Regions from separate parts of the Azospirillum sp. genome, predicted to be linked through region 1. Evidence: riboswitches for the same ligand, from Rfam matches in the RefSeq annotation. Region 1 holds a riboswitch; the other holds the start of a gene.
What was found. Region 1 has a riboswitch for S-adenosylmethionine ahead of metZ (O-succinylhomoserine sulfhydrylase). Riboswitches for the same ligand answer to the same signal wherever they lie in the genome.
Positions count from the first base shown of each region.

Region 1 (11,255 bases):
TCAGCCGGCGTTCAGCTTGTTTGGAGCAGCATGCCGACCATGCGGATCCTTACCCTCCTCCTCGCCGGCGCCGTGCTCGCGGCTCCCATGCCGGTGCTCGCCGACCGCGACCACGACCACGCCCGCCGCGCGGTCGAGGAGGGAAAGGTCCTGCCCCTGCGCCGCATCCTCGACACGGTGGAAGCGCAGTTCGGCGGCAGCGTCCTGGAGGTCGAGCTGGACGAGGACGACGGCCGGTGGCTCTACGAGGTGAAGCTGCTGGCGTCGGACGGCCGCATCATCGAGGTGAAGCTGGACGCCGCCACGGCCGAGGTGCTGAAGGCGAAAGGGGCCGGCCTGGGCCGGCGGGGCAGGCACTGACATGCGCATTCTTGTGGTCGAGGACGACGCCGAGCTGGCGGAACAGCTGGCGCACAGCCTGGAGGCGGCCGGCTACGCCGTGGACCGCGCCGACAACGGCGAGGACGCGCTGCACCTTGGCGGCACCGAACCGTACGACGCGGTGGTGCTCGACCTCGGCCTGCCGGTGATGGACGGCCTGACGGTGCTGAAGCGCTGGCGGGCCGATGGGGTGACCGTGCCGGTGCTGGTGCTCACCGCCCGCAACAGCTGGACCGAGCGCGTCGAGGGCATCGACGCCGGCGCCGACGACTACCTCGGCAAGCCCTTCCACATGGAGGAGGTGGTCGCCCGCGTCCGCGCCCTGATCCGTCGGGCCAGCGGCCAACCCTCGCCGGAGCTGACGCACGGCCCGGTGCGGCTCGACACGCGCACCGGGCGCGTCACGCTGAACGGCGTGCCGGTCAAGCTGACGGCGCACGAGTTCCGCGTGCTGTCCTACCTCATGCATCATCCCGGGCAGATCGTTTCGAAGACGGAACTGACCGAGCACATCTACGCCCAGGACTTCGACCGCGACAGCAACACCATCGAGGTGTTCGTCGGCCGCCTGCGCCGCAAGCTTGGCGACGGCTTCGTCGAGACGGTGCGCGGCGCCGGCTACCGCCTGGGCGGCGGGTGATGCCGCTTCCGCTTTTGCATGTCGCCATGCCGCGCTCGCTGCGCGCCCGCCTGCTGATCGGCGCCGGGCTGTGGCTGGCGGTCGCCATGGCCGGGTCCTGGCTGGCGCTGACGGCGCTGTTCCGCAGCCACCTGCAGCAGCAGGTCGAAGCGACGCTGGCCACCCACCTCGACCAGCTGCTCGCCAACCTGGACTTCCCGGCGGACGGCCCGCCGACCGTCCGCCCGCTGAGCGACCCGCGATTCACCAAGCCGTTCTCCGGCCTGTACTGGCAGATCGACCAGCCGGGCGAGCCGTTGCGCTCGCGCTCGCTGTGGGACGTGGCGCTGCCGTTGCCGCAGGACGAGCCGGGCGACGGCGAGTTGCACCGGCACCAGGTCATCGGCCCGCGCGACCGGCCGCTGCTGGTGGTCGAGCGCATCGTCGAGCCGCCCGCCGGCGAGCCGCTGCGCGTCGCCGTCGCCGCCGACCGCGCCGAACTGGACCGGCCGGCCGAGCAGTTCGGCCGCGCGCTCGCCGCCTCGCTGGCGGTGATCGCCGCGGGCATCCTGACGGCGGCGCTGGCGCAGGTGACGCTGGGTCTGCGCCCGCTCGGCCGGCTCGGCGCTGCGCTGGCCCGGCTGCGCCGGGGTGCCGCGGAACGCATCGAGGGCACCTGGCCGACCGAAGTGCAGCCCCTGGTGGACGACTTCAACGCCGTGCTGGCGCACGACGCCGCCGTGGTGGCGCGCGCCCGCACCCAGGCCGGCAACCTCGCGCACGCGCTGAAGACGCCGCTGAGCGTGCTGCGCAACCGCATGCAGACGGCCGACCCGGCGCTGCGCAGCGCGGTGCTGGAGGACATCGAGGCGATGCGCCGCCATGTCGACCACCATCTGGCGCGCGCGCGCGCCGCCGCCCGCACGGTGGGCGGCAGCCGCACCCCGGCGCGCGCGCGTCTGTCCTCCCTGGGCCGCGTCGCGACGCTGGCCCACCCGGACCGCGCGGTGTCGGTGACGGTGCAGGCGGACGACGCGCTGCTCGCCCCGATCGAGGTGCAGGACTTCGACGAGATCGCCGGCAACCTGCTGGACAACGCGGTGAAGTGGGCCGGCGGCGCCATCCGCGCGTCGGCGGAGAGCCGCGATGGCGATTTCGTGCTGACCATCGAGGACGACGGCCCCGGCCTGCCCGCCGCCGCCCGCGACCGCGTCTTTGCCCGCGGCGAGCGCCTGGACGAGCAGACCCCCGGCTCCGGCCTCGGCCTCGCCATCGTGCGCGACGTGGTGGAGCTGTACGGCGGCAACGTGGCGCTGGACGCCGACGCGCTGGGCGGCTTGCGGGTGACGGTGCGGTTGCCGGATGCGGGCTAGCTTCGCCCGGCCCGACCGCCGCAGGCCGCCGCCCGTGCGAGGAGGAAGGCCCTCTCGCGCTCGTTTCGGGTGAGCGCGGCCGCGCGCTCGAACTCCTCCCTGGCTTCGGCCAGCCGACCGGCCCGGAACAGAAAATCCCCCCTCGCCGCCGGCAGGGGCGCATAGCCGCGCAGGGCCGCGGCCCCGGCGATTTCGTCGATGAGTGCCAGTCCGGCCTCCGGGCCGAACGCCATGCTGTGGGCCACGGCACGGTTCAAGTCCACCACCGGAGACGGCATGACCGCACGCAACGCATCGTAGAGCGCGGCCATCCTGGCCCAGTCCGTCTCGTCCATCGTGCGCGCCCGCGCATGGCAGGCGGCGATCGCGGCCTGCAGGGCGTAGGGGCCGTCGGCGCCACCCAACGCTCCGGCGCGCGCCAGGGCGTCCAGCCCCTGCCGGATCAGGAGCCGGTCCCACCGGGCGCGGTTCTGTTCGGTCAGGGGAACCAGCGAGCCGTCCGGCGCCGTGCGGGCGTTCAGGCGCGAGGCCTGGATGTCCATCAGCGCGAGCAGGCCGAACACCTCGGGCTCCTCGGGCGTCAGGCGGGCGAGGATACGGCCCAGCCGCCGCGCCTCGGCGCACAGGCCCGGCCGGATCAGGTCCTCGCCGGCGGTGGCCGCGTACCCTTCGTTGAAGATCAGGTACACGACCTCCAGCACCGAGGCGAGGCGCGCTTTCCGGTCCTCGCCGCGCGGCACCTCGAAGGCGGCACCGGCCTTGCCGAGCGTCTTCTTGGCCCGGACGATGCGCTGGGCGACGGTCGCCTCGGTCGAAAGGAAGGCGCGGGCGATCTCGTCCGTGGTCAGCCCGCCGATCAGGCGCAGCGTGAGGGCGGCGCGCGCCTCGCGGGACAGCACCGGGTGGCAGGCGATGAAGGTCAGCCCCAGCACCTCGTCGCCGATCTGGTCGTCGAGGGCCGCCTCGATGTCCTCGACGCTGGTCGCCGGTTCGCCGTCGAGGTCCCGGCCGATCTCGGCGTGCTTTCGCGCGCGCATGCGGTCGCGGCGGAATCCGTCGATGGCCCGGCGCTTGGCCGTGGCCATCAGCCAGGCGCCGGGATTCGCCGGCACTCCGCTCCTCGGCCATTCGGACAGGGCGGCGACCAGCGCGTCCTGCGCCAGTTCCTCCGCCAGGGAGACGTCGCGCACCATCCGGACGAGGCCGGCGATGAGCCGCACCTGTTCGATCCGGAAAACCGCTTCGATCGCCTGATGGGTGTCCGTCGCCGCCACGCGCCCAGCTTACGGGACGGGCGGATGGCAGGGCAAGCCGCGGCGGCGACGGGCGTGGCCTCAGCGGCCGGCCAGCTTCCCGCGGATCCGCTCTTCCGTCTCAGCGGCTTCCGGCGTCATGGCGTCGCCGAAGTCGGCCGCCTCGAACACCGGGCGGATCTCGATCTCGCTCGGGCCGGGCATCGGGTTGGGGCAGCGCTTCACCCACTCGACCGCCTCGGCCATGTCCTTGACCTCCCACAGCCAGAAGCCGGCGACCAGTTCGCGGGTCTCCGCGAAGGGGCCGTCGATGACGGTGCGCGCCGCGCCGTCGAAGGCGACGCGCTTGCCCTTCTTCGACGGGTGCAGGCCCTCGCCGGCCAGGAGGACGCCGGCGTTCGCCAATTCCTCGTTGTAGCGGCCCATGGCCTCGAGGAGTTCCGCCGAGGGCATCACGCCCGCTTCGCTGTCGCCGGTCGCCTTCACCATCACCATGACACGCATCGTCTCGTCTCCCTATGATCCGTGGAGGCCACTGCGGCCTCCCGCGACCATACGACGAACGGGTGTCCGCGGAATCGACAGACCGCCGGATTTTTTTTGCGGGTGGAGGCGCCGGTGTCCCGGACCGGGATCACGGGGCCGGCGGGACGGCGGGCGGGGCTTCGACCGGCAGCGGCACCGGCGCGAAGGGATCGGGCACGGCGCTGGCGGCCGGGGAAGGGAGCGGCGCGGCGGGAGCGGGCGGCGCCGTCTCCTCCTTCACCACCGGCTTCTCCTCCGCCTTCGGCTTCTCTACCGCCTTGGCGGGCGCCGGCTCGACCGGCGTGGAGTAGTCGGCGACGATGCGCGCCTGGCTGCCGGTGATCACCAGCACCTTCTGGCCCAGCGGGATCGGCTTCTCCTCGCGCTGGGTGACCGACACCAGTTCGTCGTTCGCCTTGCGGACGATGTATTCCCAGCCGGTGGTGTCGCCGGTGACGTGCTCCACCGCCGTGCCGATCAGGCTGCCGATCGCCGTGCCGCCGACCGCGCCCAGCGCCGCGTTGACGCCGAAGCTGCCGCTCTGCGAGCCCAGCACGCCGCCGGCGGCACCGCCGGTGACCGCGCCGACCGTGCCGCTGGCGCTGATCGCCACCTGCCGGAAGCCGACGACGACACCCGGCTCGACCTTGTTCGCCTGCTGCACGGAGCCGGCACCGTAGGTGTTCGGCGAGTAATTGGGGGTACAGGCCGCGACGCCGGCAAGTCCGGCGACCAGCAGACCGATGGTGACGGTTCGCATCACGAGCGCTCATCCGCTGTACGGGTTGGGCGCTCGATAACGGATTCGCCGGCCGGAGTCACCCGACATTTTAGGGAATCGGGTGAGCCCCGCCGGTATGGCTTCCTATTCCTCGCGCGTGACGAGGTGCACGTTCTTGCCGCCTTCGCGCATCAGCACGGCGCTGGCGTCCAGCTCGGCGTTGGGATTGTCGACGCGGACCCAGAGGATGACGCCGCCGGCCTCCAGCGCGCGGGCGAACTCGTCGGTCTCCGGGTGGCTGGTCAGCTCGTCCAGGTAGTCCTTGATGGCGATGCCGCCGATGCCGGCCGCCACCACCGCCGCCACGCTGGCGGTGATCGGGCCGCCGACGATGGCGATCAGGCCGGCGGTGGTCAGCGGGAAGGCGTATTTCAGCTCGCCCACCAGGCCGGTCAGCGCCTCGTCGCGCGGGGTGGACGGGCGCTTCTCGGCCGCCTCCAGGGACGTGTGGCTCGCCAGCACGCTGAGGTCCTCGCGCGCGAAGCCGGCCGCCAGCAGGGCGCCCACGGCGCGGTCGAAGGACTCCCGTGTCTCGAACAGGGCCACGACCTCGCGGACTTCGCCCGGGTTTGCGGTATCGGACGCTTGCGCCACGGCCATCTCCTCACGACGTTACGGTGGCCCACTCTAGCCCCCTGCGGGGGCGGTGCGCCAGAGCGCTCGCCGTGCTATAGGGTCACGCCCCCGCCCCATCCCCCACTGCCGGTTTCAACCCGTGTCCGACCTCACCGTTTCCGTCCCGTCCGATGCCACGCCGATGATGGCGCAGTACCTGGAGATCAAGCAGGCGCACCCCGACTGCCTGCTGTTCTACCGGATGGGCGACTTCTACGAGATGTTCTTCGACGACGCGGTGAAGGCCGCGCAGGCGCTGGACATCGCGCTGACCAAGCGCGGCCAGCACCTGGGCGAGGACATCCCGATGTGCGGCGTGCCGGTGCACAGCCACGAGAACTACCTGCAGCGCCTGATCCGCCAGGGCTTCCGCGTCGCCATCTGCGAGCAGATGGAGGACCCGGCGGAAGCCAAGAAGCGCGGCTCCAAGTCGGTGGTGAAGCGCGGCGTCATCCGCATCGTCACGCCGGGCACGCTGACCGAGGACACGCTGCTCGACGCGCGCTCCTCCAACTGGCTGGCCGCGGTGGCCGAGGTGGCGGGATCCATCGGGCTGGCGTGGCTTGAGCTGTCGACCGGCGAGGTGGTGGTGCAGCCGGTGGACCGCGCGGGTCTCGGCGCCGCGCTCGGCCGCCTCGACCCGCAGGAGGTGCTGGTCCCCGAACGCCTGTGCCAGGACCCCGACCTGTTCGAGCTGTGGGGCGAGTGGAAGGAGCGCCTGACCGTCCAGCCCAACCCGCGCTTCGATTCCGAGAACGGCAAGCAGCGCCTGCTGACCCTCTACGGCGTCGGCACGCTGGACGCCTTCGGCGGCTTCACGCGCTCGGAGGTGGCGGCGGCCGGCGCGCTGGTCGGTTACGTCGAGCTGACGCAGAAGGGCCGCATGCCGCGGCTCTCGCCGCCGCGCCGCGTCGGCCCCGGCGCCGTCCTGGAGATAGACGCCGCGACCCGGCGCAACCTGGAGCTGACCCGCACGATGACCGGCGAGCGGCGCGGCAGCCTGCTCGCCACCATCGACCGCACGGTGACCGGCGCCGGGGCGCGTATGCTGGCGATCCACATGTCCGCCCCGCTGACCGACCCGACGGCGATCGCCAAGCGCCTGGACATGGTCGAGTTCGCGCTGACCGAGGAGCGGCTGCGCGCCGACGCCCGCGAGGTGCTGAAGCGCTGCCCGGACCTGGAGCGCGCGCTGTCCCGCCTGTCCTTGGGCCGCGGCGGTCCGCGCGACCTCGCCTGCGTACGCGACGGGCTGCGCGCCGCCGCCGAAGTGAAGGCGCTGCTGCACGGCACCTTCCCGCTGCTGCCCGACGGCCTGGGCGCCATCGTGCGGAACCTGGGCGAGCATTTCGAGCTGGTGGACCGTCTGGCCCAGGCGCTGGCGCCGGAGCTGCCGCTTCTGGCGCGCGACGGCGGCTTCATCGCGCCGGGCTATTCCTACACGCTGGACGAGCTGGTCACGCTGCGCGACGAGAGCCGCCGCCTGATCGCCGGCCTGCAGGCCAAGTACGCCGACCTCGCCGGCGTGCCGGCGCTGAAGGTCAAGCACAACAACGTGCTCGGCTACCACATCGAGGTGACGGCGACGCACGCCGACAAGCTGCTGTCGGGCAAGAACCGCGAGCTGTTCATGCACCGGCAGACCATGGCGAACGCCGTGCGCTTCGGCACGGTCGAGCTGTCGGACCTGGAGCGCCGCATCTCCGAGGCGGCCGACAAGGCGCTGGCCGTGGAGATGGGCCTGTTCGAGGAGCTGGTCGCCCTGGTCACCGACCAGGCCGACCGCATCGTGCACGCCGCCCGCGCACTGGCCGCGCTGGACGTGGCGCTGTCGCTGGCCGAGCTGGCGGCGGAGCGGCGCTACAACCGTCCGGTGGTGGACCACAGCCTCGCCTTCTCGATCAAGGGCGGCCGCCACCCGGTGGTGGAGGCGGTGCTGGACAGCCAGAACGCCGGCCCGTTCGTCGCCAACGACTGCGATCTGGCGCCGGAAAACCGGCTGTGGCTGCTGACCGGCCCGAACATGGCGGGTAAATCGACCTTCCTGCGCCAGAACGCGCTGATCGCCGTGCTGGCGCAGATGGGCAGCTTCGTGCCGGCGGACAACGCGCACATCGGCGTGGTCGACCGGCTGTTCAGCCGCGTCGGCGCGGCCGACGACCTCGCCCGCGGCCGCTCCACCTTCATGGTGGAGATGGTGGAGACCGCCGCCATCCTGAACCAGGCCGGCGAGCGGGCGCTGGTCATCCTCGACGAGATCGGCCGCGGCACCGCGACCTTCGACGGCCTGTCCATCGCCTGGGCGTGCGTGGAGAACCTGCACGACGTCAACCGCTGCCGCGCGCTGTTCGCCACGCACTACCACGAGCTGACCATGCTGGCCTCCAAGCTGCCGGCGCTCAACTGCCACACCATGCGCATCAAGGAGTGGCAGGGCGACGTGGTGTTCCTGCACGAGGTGACCTCCGGCGCAGCGGACCGCAGCTACGGCATCCATGTCGCCAAGCTGGCCGGCCTGCCGGCGGCGGTGGTCGGCCGTGCCGAGGAGGTGCTGCAGATCCTCGAATCCGGCGAGCAGAACGCCGCCATCCACCGCCTCGCCGAGGATCTGCCGCTGTTCAGCGCCGCAAAGAAGCGCCCGCCCCCGGCCGCTCCGGCCGCGGCACCGCCGCAGCCCTCCGCCGTGGAGGAGGCGCTGAAGGCCGTCAACCCCGACGACCTGACGCCGCGTCAGGCACTGGAGGAGCTGTACCGGCTGCGCGGGTTGCTGAAGGGGTAAGGGGCGGTTACGCCGCGTCGGCCTTCAGCGCCCGCGCCGCCAGGGCCAGCGGGTTCTCGCCGGGGGCGCAGGGGTGCTCGGCCAGCACCTCCTCCGGCACGCAGGAGGCCACGTAGGCGTCCAGGCTCTCGAACTGCGGGATGATCATGCCGATGCGGGTCAGCGTCACCACGCGCAGCACCTGCCCCTCGCCGGTCAGCATGGCGACCGACTTGCCGGCCGCGATCGCCTCGCCGTTGACCACCAGCAGCATGCCGATGCCGGCGGAATCGATGAACTCCAGCCCGCCCAGGTCGAGCACGCAACGGCGGTCGGTGGCGTGTTTCACGTCGGCGATCAGGTCGCGCACCTCGTCGCCGCCCTGGCCGGTCAGGCGCCCGGCGAGGGCGAACCGCGTGAAATGGCGGTCGTGGAACTTGCGGTACTGCACGGCATCACCGGCGCAGAGAGTAAGGAGCCACACCTCTATGATCAGGCAACCCAGCCGTGACAAGCGGCGCGGAGCGCATACTCCTGCGTGACGTTGCCGCACGGAGGCTTGACGCGCCCGGTGGCCGGGCCTAAAACCGTCGTCACGTGGTGATTTGGGCGACCGGCTTGCGGGCCACGTAAAACAATCCGCTAAAGAGGTCCGAGCCGCGTCCGCGCCTCGACCTGTGGACGGTCGGGGCGTTTTTTGTTTGTGCGGCCGGCACGCCCCCCGGCCGCGGGAACAGGAGAGAGGCGGCCATGGCCAGGACCGATACCCGCAAACCCAACGTCGCCGGGCTGCGCCCGCGCTCCAAGCTGGTGCACGGCGGCACCCAGCGTTCCGGCTTCGACGAGACGTCGGAGGCGATCTTCCAGACCTCCGGCTTCGTCTACGCCTCGGCCGAGGAGGCGGAGAGCGCCTTCCTCAACGACGGCCAGCGTCAGGTCTACTCGCGCTTCCGCAACCCGACCTGCGCCATGTTCGAGGACCGCCTCGCCGCTTACGAGGGCGCGGAGTGGGCCTACGCCACCACCTCCGGCATGGCCGCGGTGACGGCGGCGCTCCTGTGTTTCCTCAAGGCCGGCGACCGCATCGTGGCACCGTTCGCGCTGTTCGGCTCGTGCCTGCACATCGTCAAGAACCTCTGCCCGCGCTACGGCATCGTCCCCGTCCTGATCGACGGCACCGATCCGGCGGCCTGGGAGGAGGCGCTGTCCCAGCCGACGGCCGCGGTGTTCCTGGAGACCCCCTCCAACCCGGGGCTGGAGATCGTCGATATCAAGGCGGTGTGCGACCTCGCCCACAAGGCCGGGGCCAAGGTGGTGGTGGACAACGCCTTCGCCACGCCGGTGGCGCAGCGCCCGCTGGAGTTCGGCGCCGACGTCGTCGTCTATTCAGCGACCAAGCACATCGACGGCCAGGGCCGCTGCCTGGGCGGCATCATCCTGTCCGACGCCAAGTTCGGCACGGAGGTGATCCACCCCTTCGTCCGCCACACCGGCCCGACCATCAGCCCGTTCAACGCCTGGGTCCTGCTCAAGGGCCTGGAGACGCTGGAACTGCGCGTCAACGCCCAGACCCAGGCGGCCACCCAGGTGGCGGAGTTCCTGTCCACCCACCCGAAGGTGACGCAGGTGCTCTACCCCACCCTGCCCAGCCACCCGCAGCACGATCTGGCGCGCCGGCAGATGACCGGCGGCGGCACCATGGTCGCCTTCCGCATCAAGGGCGGCCGGGACGAATCGTTCCGCTTCATGAACGACCTGCGGATGGTGCTGATCTCCAACAACCTGGGCGACGCCAAGAGCCTGATCACCCACCCCGACACCACCACCCACGCCAAGGTGGCGCCGGAGGACAAGGCCAAGGCCGGCATCCGCCCCGACCTGATCCGCCTGTCGGTCGGCCTGGAGGATCCGCAGGACATCGTCGAGGATCTGGACCGCGCCCTGCGTTCGGCGTAGAACCCGTCGCTGCGGAACCCCTCCCCATCCTTCAGCGTTGGGGAGGGGCTTTCTGTTGCAGCGCACAAGGACGGTACACATGGCGGCTCGGCGAGCCAACCCTGCGGGTCACGCCACCCGGATGGCGGCGGTGGTGAACGAACTGGCGAAGACCGCCGGCAAGCACGGCGAGATGGGCGTCGCCGCGGCGCGCACCATCGGCTACCGAACGGCGATGATGGCCGGCACATTGACCGACCCGTTGTCGGCCACCGATCCCGAGTTCGTCCGCATGGGCGCGGAAAAGGTCGAGGCCGTGGCCGAGGCGACCTCCGCCATGGCGGTCGGCGTCGCCGAGCTTCAGCACGCATGGCTGGCGCTGTTCACCGGCCCGGTGCAGGCGGCGACGCTGGCGATGGCCAGCCTGGGCACCTGCCGCTCGCCGCTCGATCTGGTCACCGTGCAGCAGCGCTGGTGGGAAGAGAGCATGAGCGCCGGCATGAACGCCGGCATGCATTTCGTGGAATCCGCGGCCAGCCTGGCCGGCGCCGGCCTGCCGGCCTTCCACCGCCGCGCCCGCGCCAACGCGCGCCGTCTGTCGCGCGTCCGGCGCTGAGCCGAAGCGTCAGAACAGGTCGATCGACCCGTAGTCCTGCTCGTCGCCGAACACGGCCTCGCGGCGCCCGTGCGCGTCGAGCACTTCGACGACCACGTCGTTCGGGCAGTCCCGGTTGATGGCCTGCGCGATTTCGAGGAGCGGAGATCCGATGCGCAGGCCGCCGCCTGTGTGGTCCCGCGGCGTGGGAGCGAGGGTAACGAGCATTGTACGCACTCCGGCGTTTATCGCCATGAGCCATAGATATACGCCAAAAGGCTTACCAAGCCGTTGAGGAGGGACGAGGCGCCCCGCGAACTTTGCGGGTCTGACCGGTGAATTCCGCGCCCCGCCGACGCCCGTGCACCCCCAGGCGAATCCGTCTATAGTGCGAATCGTCCGCACCGCCTGGAAAGCCCG
Region 1 is NZ_JBOZRT010000155.1:196,185-207,439, forward strand. It holds gene ACRWK7_RS32915 (PepSY domain-containing protein) at 40-360, shown strand; gene ACRWK7_RS32920 (response regulator transcription factor) at 362-1,021, shown strand; gene ACRWK7_RS32925 (ATP-binding protein) at 1,021-2,373, shown strand; gene ACRWK7_RS32930 (RNA polymerase sigma factor) at 2,370-3,647, opposite strand; gene ACRWK7_RS32935 (YciI family protein) at 3,708-4,130, opposite strand; gene ACRWK7_RS32940 (hypothetical protein) at 4,261-4,911, opposite strand; gene ACRWK7_RS32945 (hypothetical protein) at 5,017-5,526, opposite strand; gene mutS (DNA mismatch repair protein MutS) at 5,690-8,326, shown strand; gene ACRWK7_RS32955 (STAS domain-containing protein) at 8,334-8,756, opposite strand; SAM riboswitch at 8,893-8,972, shown strand; gene metZ (O-succinylhomoserine sulfhydrylase) at 9,056-10,261, shown strand; gene ACRWK7_RS32965 (phasin family protein) at 10,341-10,856, shown strand; gene ACRWK7_RS32970 (hypothetical protein) at 10,866-11,063, opposite strand.

Region 2 (11,255 bases), on a different contig from region 1:
CTCCGGGCGGGAAGGGGGACACTCGCGCGCCGGCCGCCCCCTCCGGTTCGGGGCGCGGCGGCCGGCGGCCTTTTCCTGAACAGCATACGGAAGGGTCGAGCATGCCTGGGGACACGCGGCGCCGTTTCTGGACCATCGGGCGGAAGGTCACCGCCGCCTTCGTCGCCGCTCTGCTCGGCGGCTTCGTCGCCATCATGGGCATGCAGGCGGCCATGCAGTACCGCGACGCGGTGCGCCTTGCCGCGCACGATGCCCGCGTGAAGACGGAGATGCTCGCCAACGCCGTGCGCGTCGGCATCCTGGCCGGCGACGGCGCGGCGGTGGAGAGCGAGTTCATGCCGCTCGCCAACTCCAACGAGGTGCAGCTGGCCTCGCTGCGCGCGCTGTCGGTGTCGGCCGGGGCGCTGGTGGACTTCGCCAACCCGCGCTTCGCCCGCTACGACCTCGGCGCCGACGCGGATCTGGCCGAGGCCGCGAAGGGCGGGGCCGCGAAGGGCGGGGCCGCGAAGGGCGGGGCAGGGGTGCAGGTGCGCTCCGGCAACGGGCACATCGTGGTGGCGGTGCCGGTGGTCAGCGGCAAGAGCAACCGGCTGATCGGCGTGCTCCAGATCGCCTGGAGCCTGGAGGAGCAGGTCGCCGCGATCCAGGGGCAGATGCGCGGGCAGGTCGCGGCGGCGCTGCTGGCGCTGGCGGTGCAGATCCTGCTGCTCAACGTCCTGCTCGGCCGCGTGGTGGTGAGGCCGCTGCGCGCCATGGCGGCGGTGATGGCGCAGCTTGCGCGCGGCGACACCGGCGTGGCGGTGCCGGGCGCCGGCCGGCACGACGAGATCGGCGACATGGCGGACTCGCTGCGCGTCTTCCGCGACAACGCCGAGGCCATCCAGCGGATGCACGCCGACCAGGCCGAGGCGACCGCCCGCGCGGAGCGCGACAAGCGCGCCGCGCTCTGCGCCCTCGCCGACCGCTTCCAGAGCCGGGTGAGCCGGCTGGTGGAGGGCATCGCGGCGTCCGCGCAGGGCATGGCCGGCAGCGCCGGCACCATGGCGGAGGAGGCCGGCGACGCCTCGGCGCGGTCGCAGGAGGCGGCGCGCGAGGCCGCCGCCATCCTCGGCAACGTCCGCTCCGCCGCCGCCGCCGCGACCGAACTCGCCGGCTCCATCCACGGCATCGAGGAGCAGGTCGGCCACTCCGCCCGCATCGCCGGCGCCGCGGTGGCGCACGCCGGCCGCACCAACGAGACGGTGCAGGGCCTGATCGCCAGCGCCGGGCGGATCGGGCAGGTGGTCGAGCTGATCCACGCCATCGCCAAGCAGACCAACCTGCTGGCCCTCAACGCCACCATCGAGGCGGCACGGGCAGGGGAGGCCGGCAAGGGCTTCGCGGTGGTGGCCAGCGAGGTGAAGGGCCTCGCCGACCAGACCGCCAGGGCGACCGACGAGATCAACGCGCACGTCGCCGCCATGCAGGGCGTGACGCGCGAGGCGGCGGCGGCGATCCAGGCCATCGCCGCGACGATCACCGAGATCGACTCCATCTCCGGCGCCGTCACCGCCTCGGTCGGCGAACAGAACGCCGCCACGCGGGAGATCGCGCGGGCGGTGGAGATGGCGGCGCTCGGCAGCCAGGGCGTGTCCTCGACCGTCGCCGGGCTGGCGCACACCACAGAAAACGCGGGCGGCACCGCCGCCGCCGTGCTGTCCGCCGCGCGCGGCCTGTGCGAGCAGAGCCGCGCGCTGTCCGCCGAGATGGCGGGCTTCCTGGACGAGGTGCGCTCCCAGGCCGCGTGAGGATTTTGGAGCGCGGCGCTTGCGCCGCCGCGCTCCAGGCTGTATACACGCCCCAGCATCAAGAGTTGGGCTGACGCCCAACACCAACCTGCCGACCCGGGCAAGGTGGTGCTCCCGCGAGGGAGGATGTGGCCGTACCGGCAACCAAACGGGACCGAGCCGCCGCGTCAGCCCTCCTCGCCGAACCAGAGGAGGGATTTTTTATGCCGGACAGCCTTTCCATCGCCCCGCTCGACCTGTCGCAGCCCGACCTGTCGCTGATCCTCGGCCCGGACGACACCGCCGTCGCCGTCGGGCCATGTCCGCTGCCGGACAGCGGCCGGCGCTTCGTGCGCGGGACGGTGTACGTGGTGGTGCACCGCCGTTTCGGGCTGTGGACGCACGTCTACCGGGTTCTCGAGGAGGACCGGCCGGGCCGGATGCTGGTGCACCTGGACAAGGTCCTGGCCGGCGACCGCCTGGACGAGGCGCGGGACTGGGCGCGGCCCCCCGGACGGTGAGCCCCGCTCACCGCCCCGAATGCGGGGAATGCGAAGGGGTTCCGGAGGAGCCGCCCTGCAGCAGGGCCCGCCCGAGCAGACCGAAGTCCCGCTCGACGTCCCGGGTGAACCGTTCGAGTTCCTGCTGAACGGCGGACACGGCTTGCGTCACCGGATCTTTCCGGACCGTGGGCTGCGCCTCGGCGGTGTACGTCCGCATCGGTTCCGGATCGACGCCGGGCGGCTGGGGGGGCGCAGGGCGGGCGTCGTTGTCCTCCCCGGCGCGCGCCCGGTTCGGCCTTGCGGGAAGCGCCGTCGTTTTCACGCCGTCGGCGCCCGTGGCGTGCCTGCCGCGGTCTTTCGAGCTGGCGATCCTTCCCCCGTGGGGCGGCGTGGCGTCGGTCGTGTTGCGGGCGAAGCTGTCCAGGCACAACCCCTGGTGCCGGGCCTGCTCCAGTGCGTTTCCCGTCAGCAGCCAGCAATCCAGCGTTTCCGCTCCGCACGCGGACCCGAACGAAAACAGCGCGAGCGCCACTGCGCAGCACCGAACCATGCGCGCCATATCGACGTCCTCCCTCGCCGCCGCGGTCGCGACGGCCCCACCGAAGACATACAAGTCGCCTTCGGCAGCATTCCCCGGGAAAAAGAGAGGAGGCGGAGCGTTTGGCATACCTCCGCAGGATGGATGCGGAGGGTGGCGTCCCCACGGGGATTCGAACCCCGGTTGCCGCCGTGAGAGGGCGGTGTCCTAGGCCTCTAGACGATGGGGACATCGTGCACCGGCAAGGGCGCCGTAGATATCCGACCGGAGGCTTGGGCGCAAGCGAAACTTTATCGAAAGTGTCACGATGGCCGGATCGACACGGGATGGCCTGCCCCGGCCACCGTATATTATTTCCATAATCACCATTATGCGATTTTAGGCAATGCGGGCGGGCGCCCTCTCACGGGCTGCGCCGCACGAAGACGCGGCGGTGATGGCGTTCGCAATACGAGGAGCCCGGCCGCCGGCGCTCCTGGCAATAGGTCCAGTCCTCGTCGCCCAGGTCGCCCTGGATCCAGCGGCAGCCGCGCGGTTCCCGCGTCGAGCGCTCCTCCTCCCGCCGCCGCTGCACGGCGTAGCCGCCGACGCCGTCGTGCGACGCCAGCCCCAGCCGGTGGCAGCGCCCGGCCACCGCGTTGCGCGTCGTGCCGAACAGGTCGGCGATCTCGCCGTACGAGCGCCGTTCGTGGACGAAGAGCTGTTCCAGGATCTCCCTCGACGCCGGCCAGCCGCCGGTCCGCGCATCCCACGGCATGTCGCGTGTCCCCCTCGCACGTCCTGAACGCTCAACGCTCAAGGCCGCGCTGGGTTTCCGCGCGCTTCGAAAATCAGGCGGTGATGTCGAGGAACATGCCGCGGCGGTAGTTGCGCGGCAGCGTCAGGATGCCGTTCACCATCAGGCTGGCGAGCTGGCGCACCGACGGGATGCGCTGCCGCCCCGGGGTGCCGACCTCCCCCACCCGGCCACCGCCGCGGCCGGCGGACAGCGCGCGGGCTCCGCCACCGTCGGGGCGGATCGGGTCGGTGCTGCGGTCTCCGGTGCGGCGGATCGAGTCCATGGTCCGTATTTACCATAAATGCGCAGGGCGGGCAACCGCCCCTCCTCCGGCAAGGATGGAACAAGGATGGGACAGCGCTCTTGACCGGAGTTATCCACAAAATGGTGGACAGCTCCGTGGATAAGCCTGTTGAACCCGTGGCCGTCGTTGCCCGGCGCGGGGTGCGGGGTGGCGCGCCGAATCGCCCTCCCCGTCCGGAGAGGGGCTCCCATCCTGCGCCGCCCCGCTAACCCCGAAGAAGAGGTAGGGGATCGCCCGCCCTGCCCCATATCAGGCTTCGTTGGTAGACGAAGGAGCTGGCGCGATGGCGCACTATCTGGTCACCGGCGGCTGCGGCTTCATCGGTTCGCACTTGGCCGATGCCCTGTTGGGCGAGGGGCACGCCGTCACCATCCTCGACGACCTGTCCACCGGCCGGCTGGAGAACAAGCCGTCGCGCGCCGAGCTGGTGGTCGGCGACGTCGCCGATGCCGACGCCGTGCGGCACGCCATGGACGGCGTGGACGGCGTGTTCCACCTTGCCGCCGTCGCCTCGGTGCAGCGCTCCAAGGAGTTGTGGGCGGAGACGCACCGCACCAATGTCGGCGGCGCCGTGACGGTGTTCGAGGTGGCGCGCGCCATCCGCGATGGCGGGTCGGTGCCGGTGGTCTACGCCTCCTCCGCCGCGGTGTACGGCGACAACCCGGACACGCCGCTGGGCGAGGACTGCGTGCCGCAGCCGCGCTCGGCCTATGGCGTGGACAAGCTGGGCTGCGAGCTGCACGCCCGCGTGGCGTGGGAGATCCACAACGTTCCCACCGTGGGCTTCCGCTTCTTCAACGTCTACGGGCCGCGCCAGGACCCGCTGTCGCCCTACTCCGGCGTCATCTCGATCTTCGCCCGCCGGGTGGCGCGCGGCGAGGAGGTGGAGATCCACGGCGACGGCGAGCAGGTGCGCGACTTCGTCTACGTCGGCGACGTGGTGCGCTTCCTGATGGCCTCCATGCAGAAGCGCTCGCAGGGGGCGGCGGTCTACAATCTGTGCACCGGCCGGCCGACCTCGATCCTGATGCTGCTGGACGTGCTGCAGGAACTGTGCGGCAAGAAGGCACGGCGCCTGCACCGGCCGGCGCGGCCGGGCGACATCCGCGTGTCCATCGGCGATCCGGCCAAGGCGCGCGCCGCCTACGGGCTGACCTGCCGCACCGGCCTCCTGGAGGGGCTGGGCGCCACGGTCAGCTGGGCGGTGCTGTGAGTTCGGCGGCGATGCGCTGCGCCACCAGGTCCGCGGCCTCGGCCACGGCGGGCGTCAGCGCGTCGCCGAAGCCGAAGTCGGCGCCCTCGATTCCCCAGATCACCAGGCGTTCCGGCAGGTGGCCGAGCGCGCGGGCCGTCTCCACCGCCTCGGCGAGGCCGAACAGATGGCTGGAATAGCGGAACAGGCCGCGCGGCGGTGCGGCGCCCACGGCGTCCAGCCGCACGACGGTGCCCGATTCGGCACCGGACTGCGTGGCGTCGACCACGACGACGCGGGCTTGGCCGCGCCACGCCTCGATCAGGCCGGCGCCCTCGCCCGAATGCTCCTGCGCCGGGATTCCCAGCGCCGCCAGCCGGTCGGCGACCGCCGGACCGACGCCGTCGTCGCGGCGGAAGCGGTTTCCGATACCCAGCACCAGCGTCATCGCGTGGCCCCTTCACCCTTCGGACAGGGGCGGAACGGCGGCCGTCCGGCATCCGTTCTCAACGATCCCATCCCGCACACCTCGGCAGCACAGGGTACGATCCGATGACCATCACCCGCAATCGCGAGGACGAGAACCGCGAAGCCACCTGGCGGCTGTTCCGCCTGGAGGAGCCGACCTTCGACGACCTCACCCGCGGCGTCTTCCTCGGCGTCGTCTGGTGCTTCGTCATGTGGGCGCCGATGTTCATCGACGTGCTGACGAAGCGCTGATCAGCCGCGCTCCACCGTCAGCGTCAGGAAGTGCGTGGCGCAGGAGATGCAGGGGTCGTAGTTGCGGATCGCCTGCTCGCAGCGCCACTTCAGCTGCTCGTCGGGCAGGTGCAGGTGGGCCTGCACCACGCCCCACAGATCGCGCTCGATCTGCTTCTGGTTCTGCGCCGTCGGCGGGACGATGCGGGCGTGCGTGATGCGCCCCTCCCCGTCCAGGTCATAGCGGTGCCAGCACAGGCCGCGGGGCGCCTCTGTGCAGCCGTGGCCGCGCCCGGCGCCAGGGGCGATCGGCGGCGCCGGGATCGCCAGTTCCTCATAGCGTTCCGCCAGCTTCAGCGCCTCCTCGAAGGCGTACAGCACCTCCACCGCGCGGACGACGATGCTCTTGAACGGGTTGCGCTCGACCGGACCCAGGCCGGCGTCGTAAGCGGCCTGCCGGGCAAGCGGCGACAGCTGCGCGTGGTTCAGCGCGTAGCGGGCCAGCGGGCCGACCATGTAGGGGCCGCTGCCGTCCGTCATCACGCCGTGCAGGGCGGTGGAGTGCCGGACGTGTTCCTCGTCGAAATGCTCCTCGAAGGCGGAGACCGGGATATCCAGCCCGCGGTTGGAGACCAGCCGGCCGCGCTCGATGGCGTAGTCCTCGTCGTGGTGCAGGGCGACGAAGGTGTAGTCGTGCTCGTAGTCGGGGAACTCCAGGCCGGCGAAGACCCTGACGGTCGCCAGAGATTCGTCGACCGCGCGCTTCAGCGGCTCGATGAGGGCGCGCACCTCGGCCTTGCGGGGCGACTTGTAGAAGCCGCCGACCCTGGTGTTGACCGGGTGGATGGCGCGGCCGCCGATGACCTCGATGATGCGGTTGCCGAGCTTCTTCAGCTGCAGGCCGCGCTCGACCAGCTCCGGGTGCACCTTGGCGATCTGGAGGGCGTCCTCCATCCCCAGGAAATCCGGCGCGTGCAGCAGGTAGGCGTGCAGCACGTGGCTCTCGACCCACTCGCCGCAGTACATCAGGCGGCGCAGCTTGCGCACCCCCTCGCCGATGTCGACGCCCAGCGCGTCCTCCATGGCCTGGCTGGCGCCGGCGATGTAGGCGACCGGGCAGATGCCGCAGATGCGCGACGTGATGTCCGGCGCGTCGGAATAGGGACGGCCCTTCAGCAGCGCCTCGAAGAAGCGCGGCGGCTCGAAGATGCGGAACTTGACGTCGGTGATGACCCCGTCCTTGACCCGGACGGTCAGGGCCCCCTCCCCCTCCACGCGGGCGAGCGCGTCCACCTTGATGGTGCGGCTGGCGGTTTCAGCGATCGTCATGGGCATCACCCTCCTTCCGGAAGGTCTCGGCGTTGGCGTTGAAGGAGCGGAAGGCCTGGGCGATGTCGCGGCTGCCCACCCCCAGCGCCGCCATGTGCCGGGCGAGGCTGGCGGTGTTGGGGTTCTCCTTCGGGCCGAAGCAGCCGTAGCAGCCGCGCGCGAAGCCCGGGCACAGGTTGCCGCAGCCGGCCTGCGTAACCGGCCCCAGGCACGGCGTGCCGTGCGCCACCGTCACGCAGATCGTGCCCGCCATCTTGCACTCCACGCACTGGCTGTGCGCGGGGATCACCGGCTTGCGGCGGTTCAGCGTGGCGTTCAGCACCTCCAGCAGCTGGTGCTTGTTCACCGGGCAGCCGCGCAGCTCGAAGTCCACCGCCACGTGGTCCTGGATGGCCGTCGAGGTCGCCAGCGTGTCGATGTAGGCGGGGTGCGCGTAGACCGCCCTGATGAAGCCGTCGACGTCGCGGAAGTTCCGCAGCGCCTGGATGCCGCCCGCGGTGGCGCAGGCGCCGATGGTGACGAGCACCTTCGACTGGGCGCGGATCTTCTTGATGCGGACGGCGTCGTGCGGCGTGGTGATCGAGCCCTCGACCAGCGAGACGTCGTACGGCCCCTTGATCTCCACCCGCGTCGCCTCGAGGAAATAGGCGATCTCCACCGCCCCGGCGACCTCCAGCAGCTCGTCCTCGAGGTCGAGCAGCGAGAGCTGGCAGCCGTCGCAGGACGAGAACTTCCACACCGCGAGCTTGGGTTTGGCCTGTTTGGATTTTCGGGCCTGGACCATGGCTACAGCTCCCGCACCGTGAAGATGTCCTCGATGGTGTCGTAGCGGTACACCGGCCCGTCCTTGCACATGAAGGAGCCGCCCATCTGGCAGTGCCCGCAGAAGCCCACGCCGCACTTCATGTTGCGCTCCAGCGTCACGTAGATACGGTCCGAGGTGATGCCGCGCTCGTGCAGCGCCTGCACGGCGGGGCGGGTCATGGTCTCCGACCGGCAGACGTAGGCGGTGGTGAGCTCCGGGTCGAAGCGGGCGATCTTGACGAGGTTGGCGACGCTGCCCACCCGCCCGCGGTAGCCGCTTGGGGCCGAGTGCACGGTGACGTGCACCTGCAAATCGAAGCGCCCGCGCCAGCGGTGCAGGTCCTTCTCGTACAGGATGTCGTGGGTGCCGCGCGAGCCGTAGCAGATCACCACCTTGCCGAAGTGCTCGCGCCGGTGCAGCACCTCGTGGATCAGCGGGCGCAGGGGGGCGAGGCCGATGGTGCCGGTGACGAACAGGATGTCGTTGCCGTACGCCTCCTCGATGGGCCATGCCCGGCCGAACGGGCCGCGCACGCCGACCACGTCGCCGACCTTCAGCTTCGCCAACGCCTTGGTCACCGTGCCGACCTCGCGGATGGTGTGCACCAGCGTGGTCAGGTCGCGGCAGTCGCCGGAGATGGAGATCGCCACCTCGCCCGCGCCGAAGGCGTAGAGCATGTTGAACTGTCCGGGCTGGTAGACCAGCGGCCGGCCGTCCAGCGAGCGCAGGTGCAGCGTGAAGCAGCCGTCCACCTCGGCGATGCGGCGGACGATGCGGAACGGCCGCGTGTCCATCGGGTCGGGCGCAGGGGCGGGGGAAGCGTTCACGCGGGTCGGTAGGGTGCCGTCCATGACGGTCGCTCCGCAGCGGTGGTGCTCAGTAGACGGCGTCCGTGGTCAGCTCGACGATGCGCAGCCGCGCCTCGGAGATGCGGCGCCCCATGATCGGGATGAAGCGCTGGTAGAGCTGGTAGCCGAGCTCGTGGTTGGCCTCGAGCTTGGTGCGCAGGCAGGCGCCGTCGATGGTGATGGCGCGCACCTGATCGGTGGCGCGGGCGTCGAAGGTCCAGACGTAGGGCGGCACCAGCCAGGACCAGCCGATGATCTCGCCCTCGCCGATGTTCTCCACCACCACCGCGGGCCGGCCGGGCGCGTGCACCTCCACGGCGACGCTGCCCTGGCGGATCAGGTAGAAGTGGTCGGCCTTGCCGCCCTCCTTGAACAGGTACTCGCCGGGCCGGTAGTGCGCGTTGGCGCAGCAGCCGACGACGATGTCGCGGACGTCCGAGCTCATGTCCCGGAAGAACGGATGTTCGGCCAGCAGCCGGCCCAGCCCCTCGATCGCCACCATCTCACGCCCTCCCCTCGTCGGTGCCCTTTGCGTCGCCACGCGTGCTGTCGTGGATCGCGCGGGCTTCCTCGGTGATGTCGATGCCGACCGGGCACCAGGTGATGCAGCGCCCGCACCCGACGCAGCCCGAGGTGCCGAACTGCTCGTGCCAGGTCGACAGCTTGTGGGTGATCCACTGGCGGTAGCGCGACGCCGTGCTCTGCCGGATGCTGCCGCCGTGGATGTAGGAGAAGTCCAGGGTGAAGCAGGAATCCCAGCGCCGCACCCGCTCCGTCCGTTCGCCGGCGAGGTCGGTCACGTCCTCCATGGTCGAGCAGAAGCAGGTCGGGCAGACCATGGTGCAGTTGGCGCAGGACAGGCAGCGCTTCGCCACCTCGTCCCAGCGCGGGTGCTCCAGGGTCTTCGCCAGCAGGCCGGCGACGTCCGGCACCATGGCGCGGCCCATCTGCCCGCGCGCGGCGTCGGTGACGGCTTGGGCGGCCTGCACGTCGTACACCTCGGCCCGCCGGCCGGGCAGCGCGTCCAGGATGGCGCGGCCGTGTTCGCTGCCCGCCTCGACCAGGAAGTCGTGCCAGCCGTTGCGGTTGATCTCGGTGATGGCGAGGTCGTAGCCGCCCTCGGCCTTCGGGCCGCCGCCCATCGACGTGCAGAAGCAGGTGCCGCCCGCCCGCCCGCAGTTGACCGCGACCACGAACGCCGTGGCCCGCCGCGCGGCGTAGCCCTGGTCGGTGAACTGCGGGGCGCCGTGCCCGCCGTCGTGCGGCTGCACGCCGAACACTTGGTCGTGGATGCCGAGCGCCTTCAGTTCGCACGGCCGGACGCCGAGGAACGCCTGGCGCGGCGGCGTGTCGTCGGGCTTCTCCACGGTGAAGCCCTTCTCCGGGTCGCGCGCCGCCGTCCACAGCGACTGCCGCGGCGGGTACAGCGCGCGCTTCCAGCTGTGCGGGCCGACCGTGTAGCCGAACAGCGTCTCGTCCGGGCCGGTGTTCAGGCGGTAATGGCCGCCGTCCTGCTCGTCGATGACGCCGATGGGGAGGTCGGCGGTGCTGTCGACCGGCTCGTAGGCGATGGCGCCGTCGCGCACGCGGGGGCCGATCACCGCGTAGCCATCGCCTTGCAGCGCGGCGATCAGGGCGTCGAGGCCGTCGCGGCCGACCACCAGCCGGTGGCCGGCGGGCGCCGCGTTGGTGTCGTTGTGAACCATGGGCTCCGTCCGATGCGAAGCGTTCCGACGGGCACGAGTATACGCGTGTCACGGCGCGCCACGCTGCGCAAATAGCCGCAGCCGGAGGTCTCGTGCCCTGCGCCTTTCGGGGGGCTTGGACCTTTTCAACGGAGCGCGCGCGCCGTAATGATCGCCGGCGGACGGACGGGGGATCGGCGATGGATCGATGGAACGGCGGCGGACGGCGGTCGTGGCGGCGCCTGTCGCCGGGCGCGCTGCTGCTGGCGCTGGCGCTGCTGGGCGGGGCGGCGCTGCTCGAACGGCTGGATCTGCTGCCGCCCGGCACGGTGGAACGGCTGCTCGGCCAGGAGCCGAAGCGCCCCGCCTACCGCGTGCCGGCGGTGCCCCCCGACGCCGCGCGGGTCGACGTGGCGGAGGTCGAGGGCTGGCTCGCCCGCGTCCGGGTGGTGGCCGAGAAGCAGAAGGGCTATCGCCGCGAGGACTGGCCGCACTGGGCCGAGGTGCCCGGCAGCTGCCGCGACGTGCGCGCCGCGGTGCTGATCCGCGACAGCCTGGAGCCGGTGCAACTCTCCTCCGACGGCTGCCGGGTGATCCGCGGGCGCTGGCGCGACTCCTACACCGGCCAGGAATCCCGCGATCCGCACGAGTTGGACATCGACCACCGCGTGCCGCTGGACGAGGCGCACGACAGCGGCGGCCACGCCTGGAGCCGCGAGCGCCGCGCCGCCTACGCCAACGACCTGACCGACCGCCGCACGCTGGTCACCGTCGCCGCCGCCGTCAACCGGGCCAAGGGCTCCAAGGG
Region 2 is NZ_JBOZRT010000040.1:555-11,809, forward strand. It holds gene ACRWK7_RS09150 (methyl-accepting chemotaxis protein) at 102-1,787, shown strand; SAM-I-IV-variant riboswitch at 1,838-1,945, shown strand; gene ACRWK7_RS09155 (hypothetical protein) at 1,991-2,287, shown strand; gene ACRWK7_RS09160 (hypothetical protein) at 2,295-2,828, opposite strand; tRNA gene ACRWK7_RS09165 (tRNA-Glu) at 2,962-3,037, opposite strand; gene ACRWK7_RS09170 (GcrA family cell cycle regulator) at 3,211-3,564, opposite strand; gene ACRWK7_RS09175 (hypothetical protein) at 3,638-3,868, opposite strand; gene ACRWK7_RS09180 (NAD-dependent epimerase/dehydratase family protein) at 4,173-5,102, shown strand; gene ACRWK7_RS09185 (hydrogenase maturation protease) at 5,083-5,529, opposite strand; gene ACRWK7_RS09190 (hypothetical protein) at 5,634-5,801, shown strand; gene ACRWK7_RS09195 (Ni/Fe hydrogenase subunit alpha) at 5,802-7,109, opposite strand; gene ACRWK7_RS09200 (oxidoreductase) at 7,096-7,893, opposite strand; gene ACRWK7_RS09205 (FAD/NAD(P)-binding protein) at 7,896-8,765, opposite strand; gene ACRWK7_RS09210 (cyclic nucleotide-binding domain-containing protein) at 8,791-9,264, opposite strand; gene ACRWK7_RS09215 (4Fe-4S dicluster domain-containing protein) at 9,266-10,468, opposite strand; gene ACRWK7_RS09220 (GmrSD restriction endonuclease domain-containing protein) at 10,648-11,255, shown strand, end outside.
Region 2: it holds a riboswitch for S-adenosylmethionine, as region 1 does, so the genes downstream of both, ACRWK7_RS09155 (hypothetical protein) here and metZ (O-succinylhomoserine sulfhydrylase) in region 1, are expected to answer to the same signal.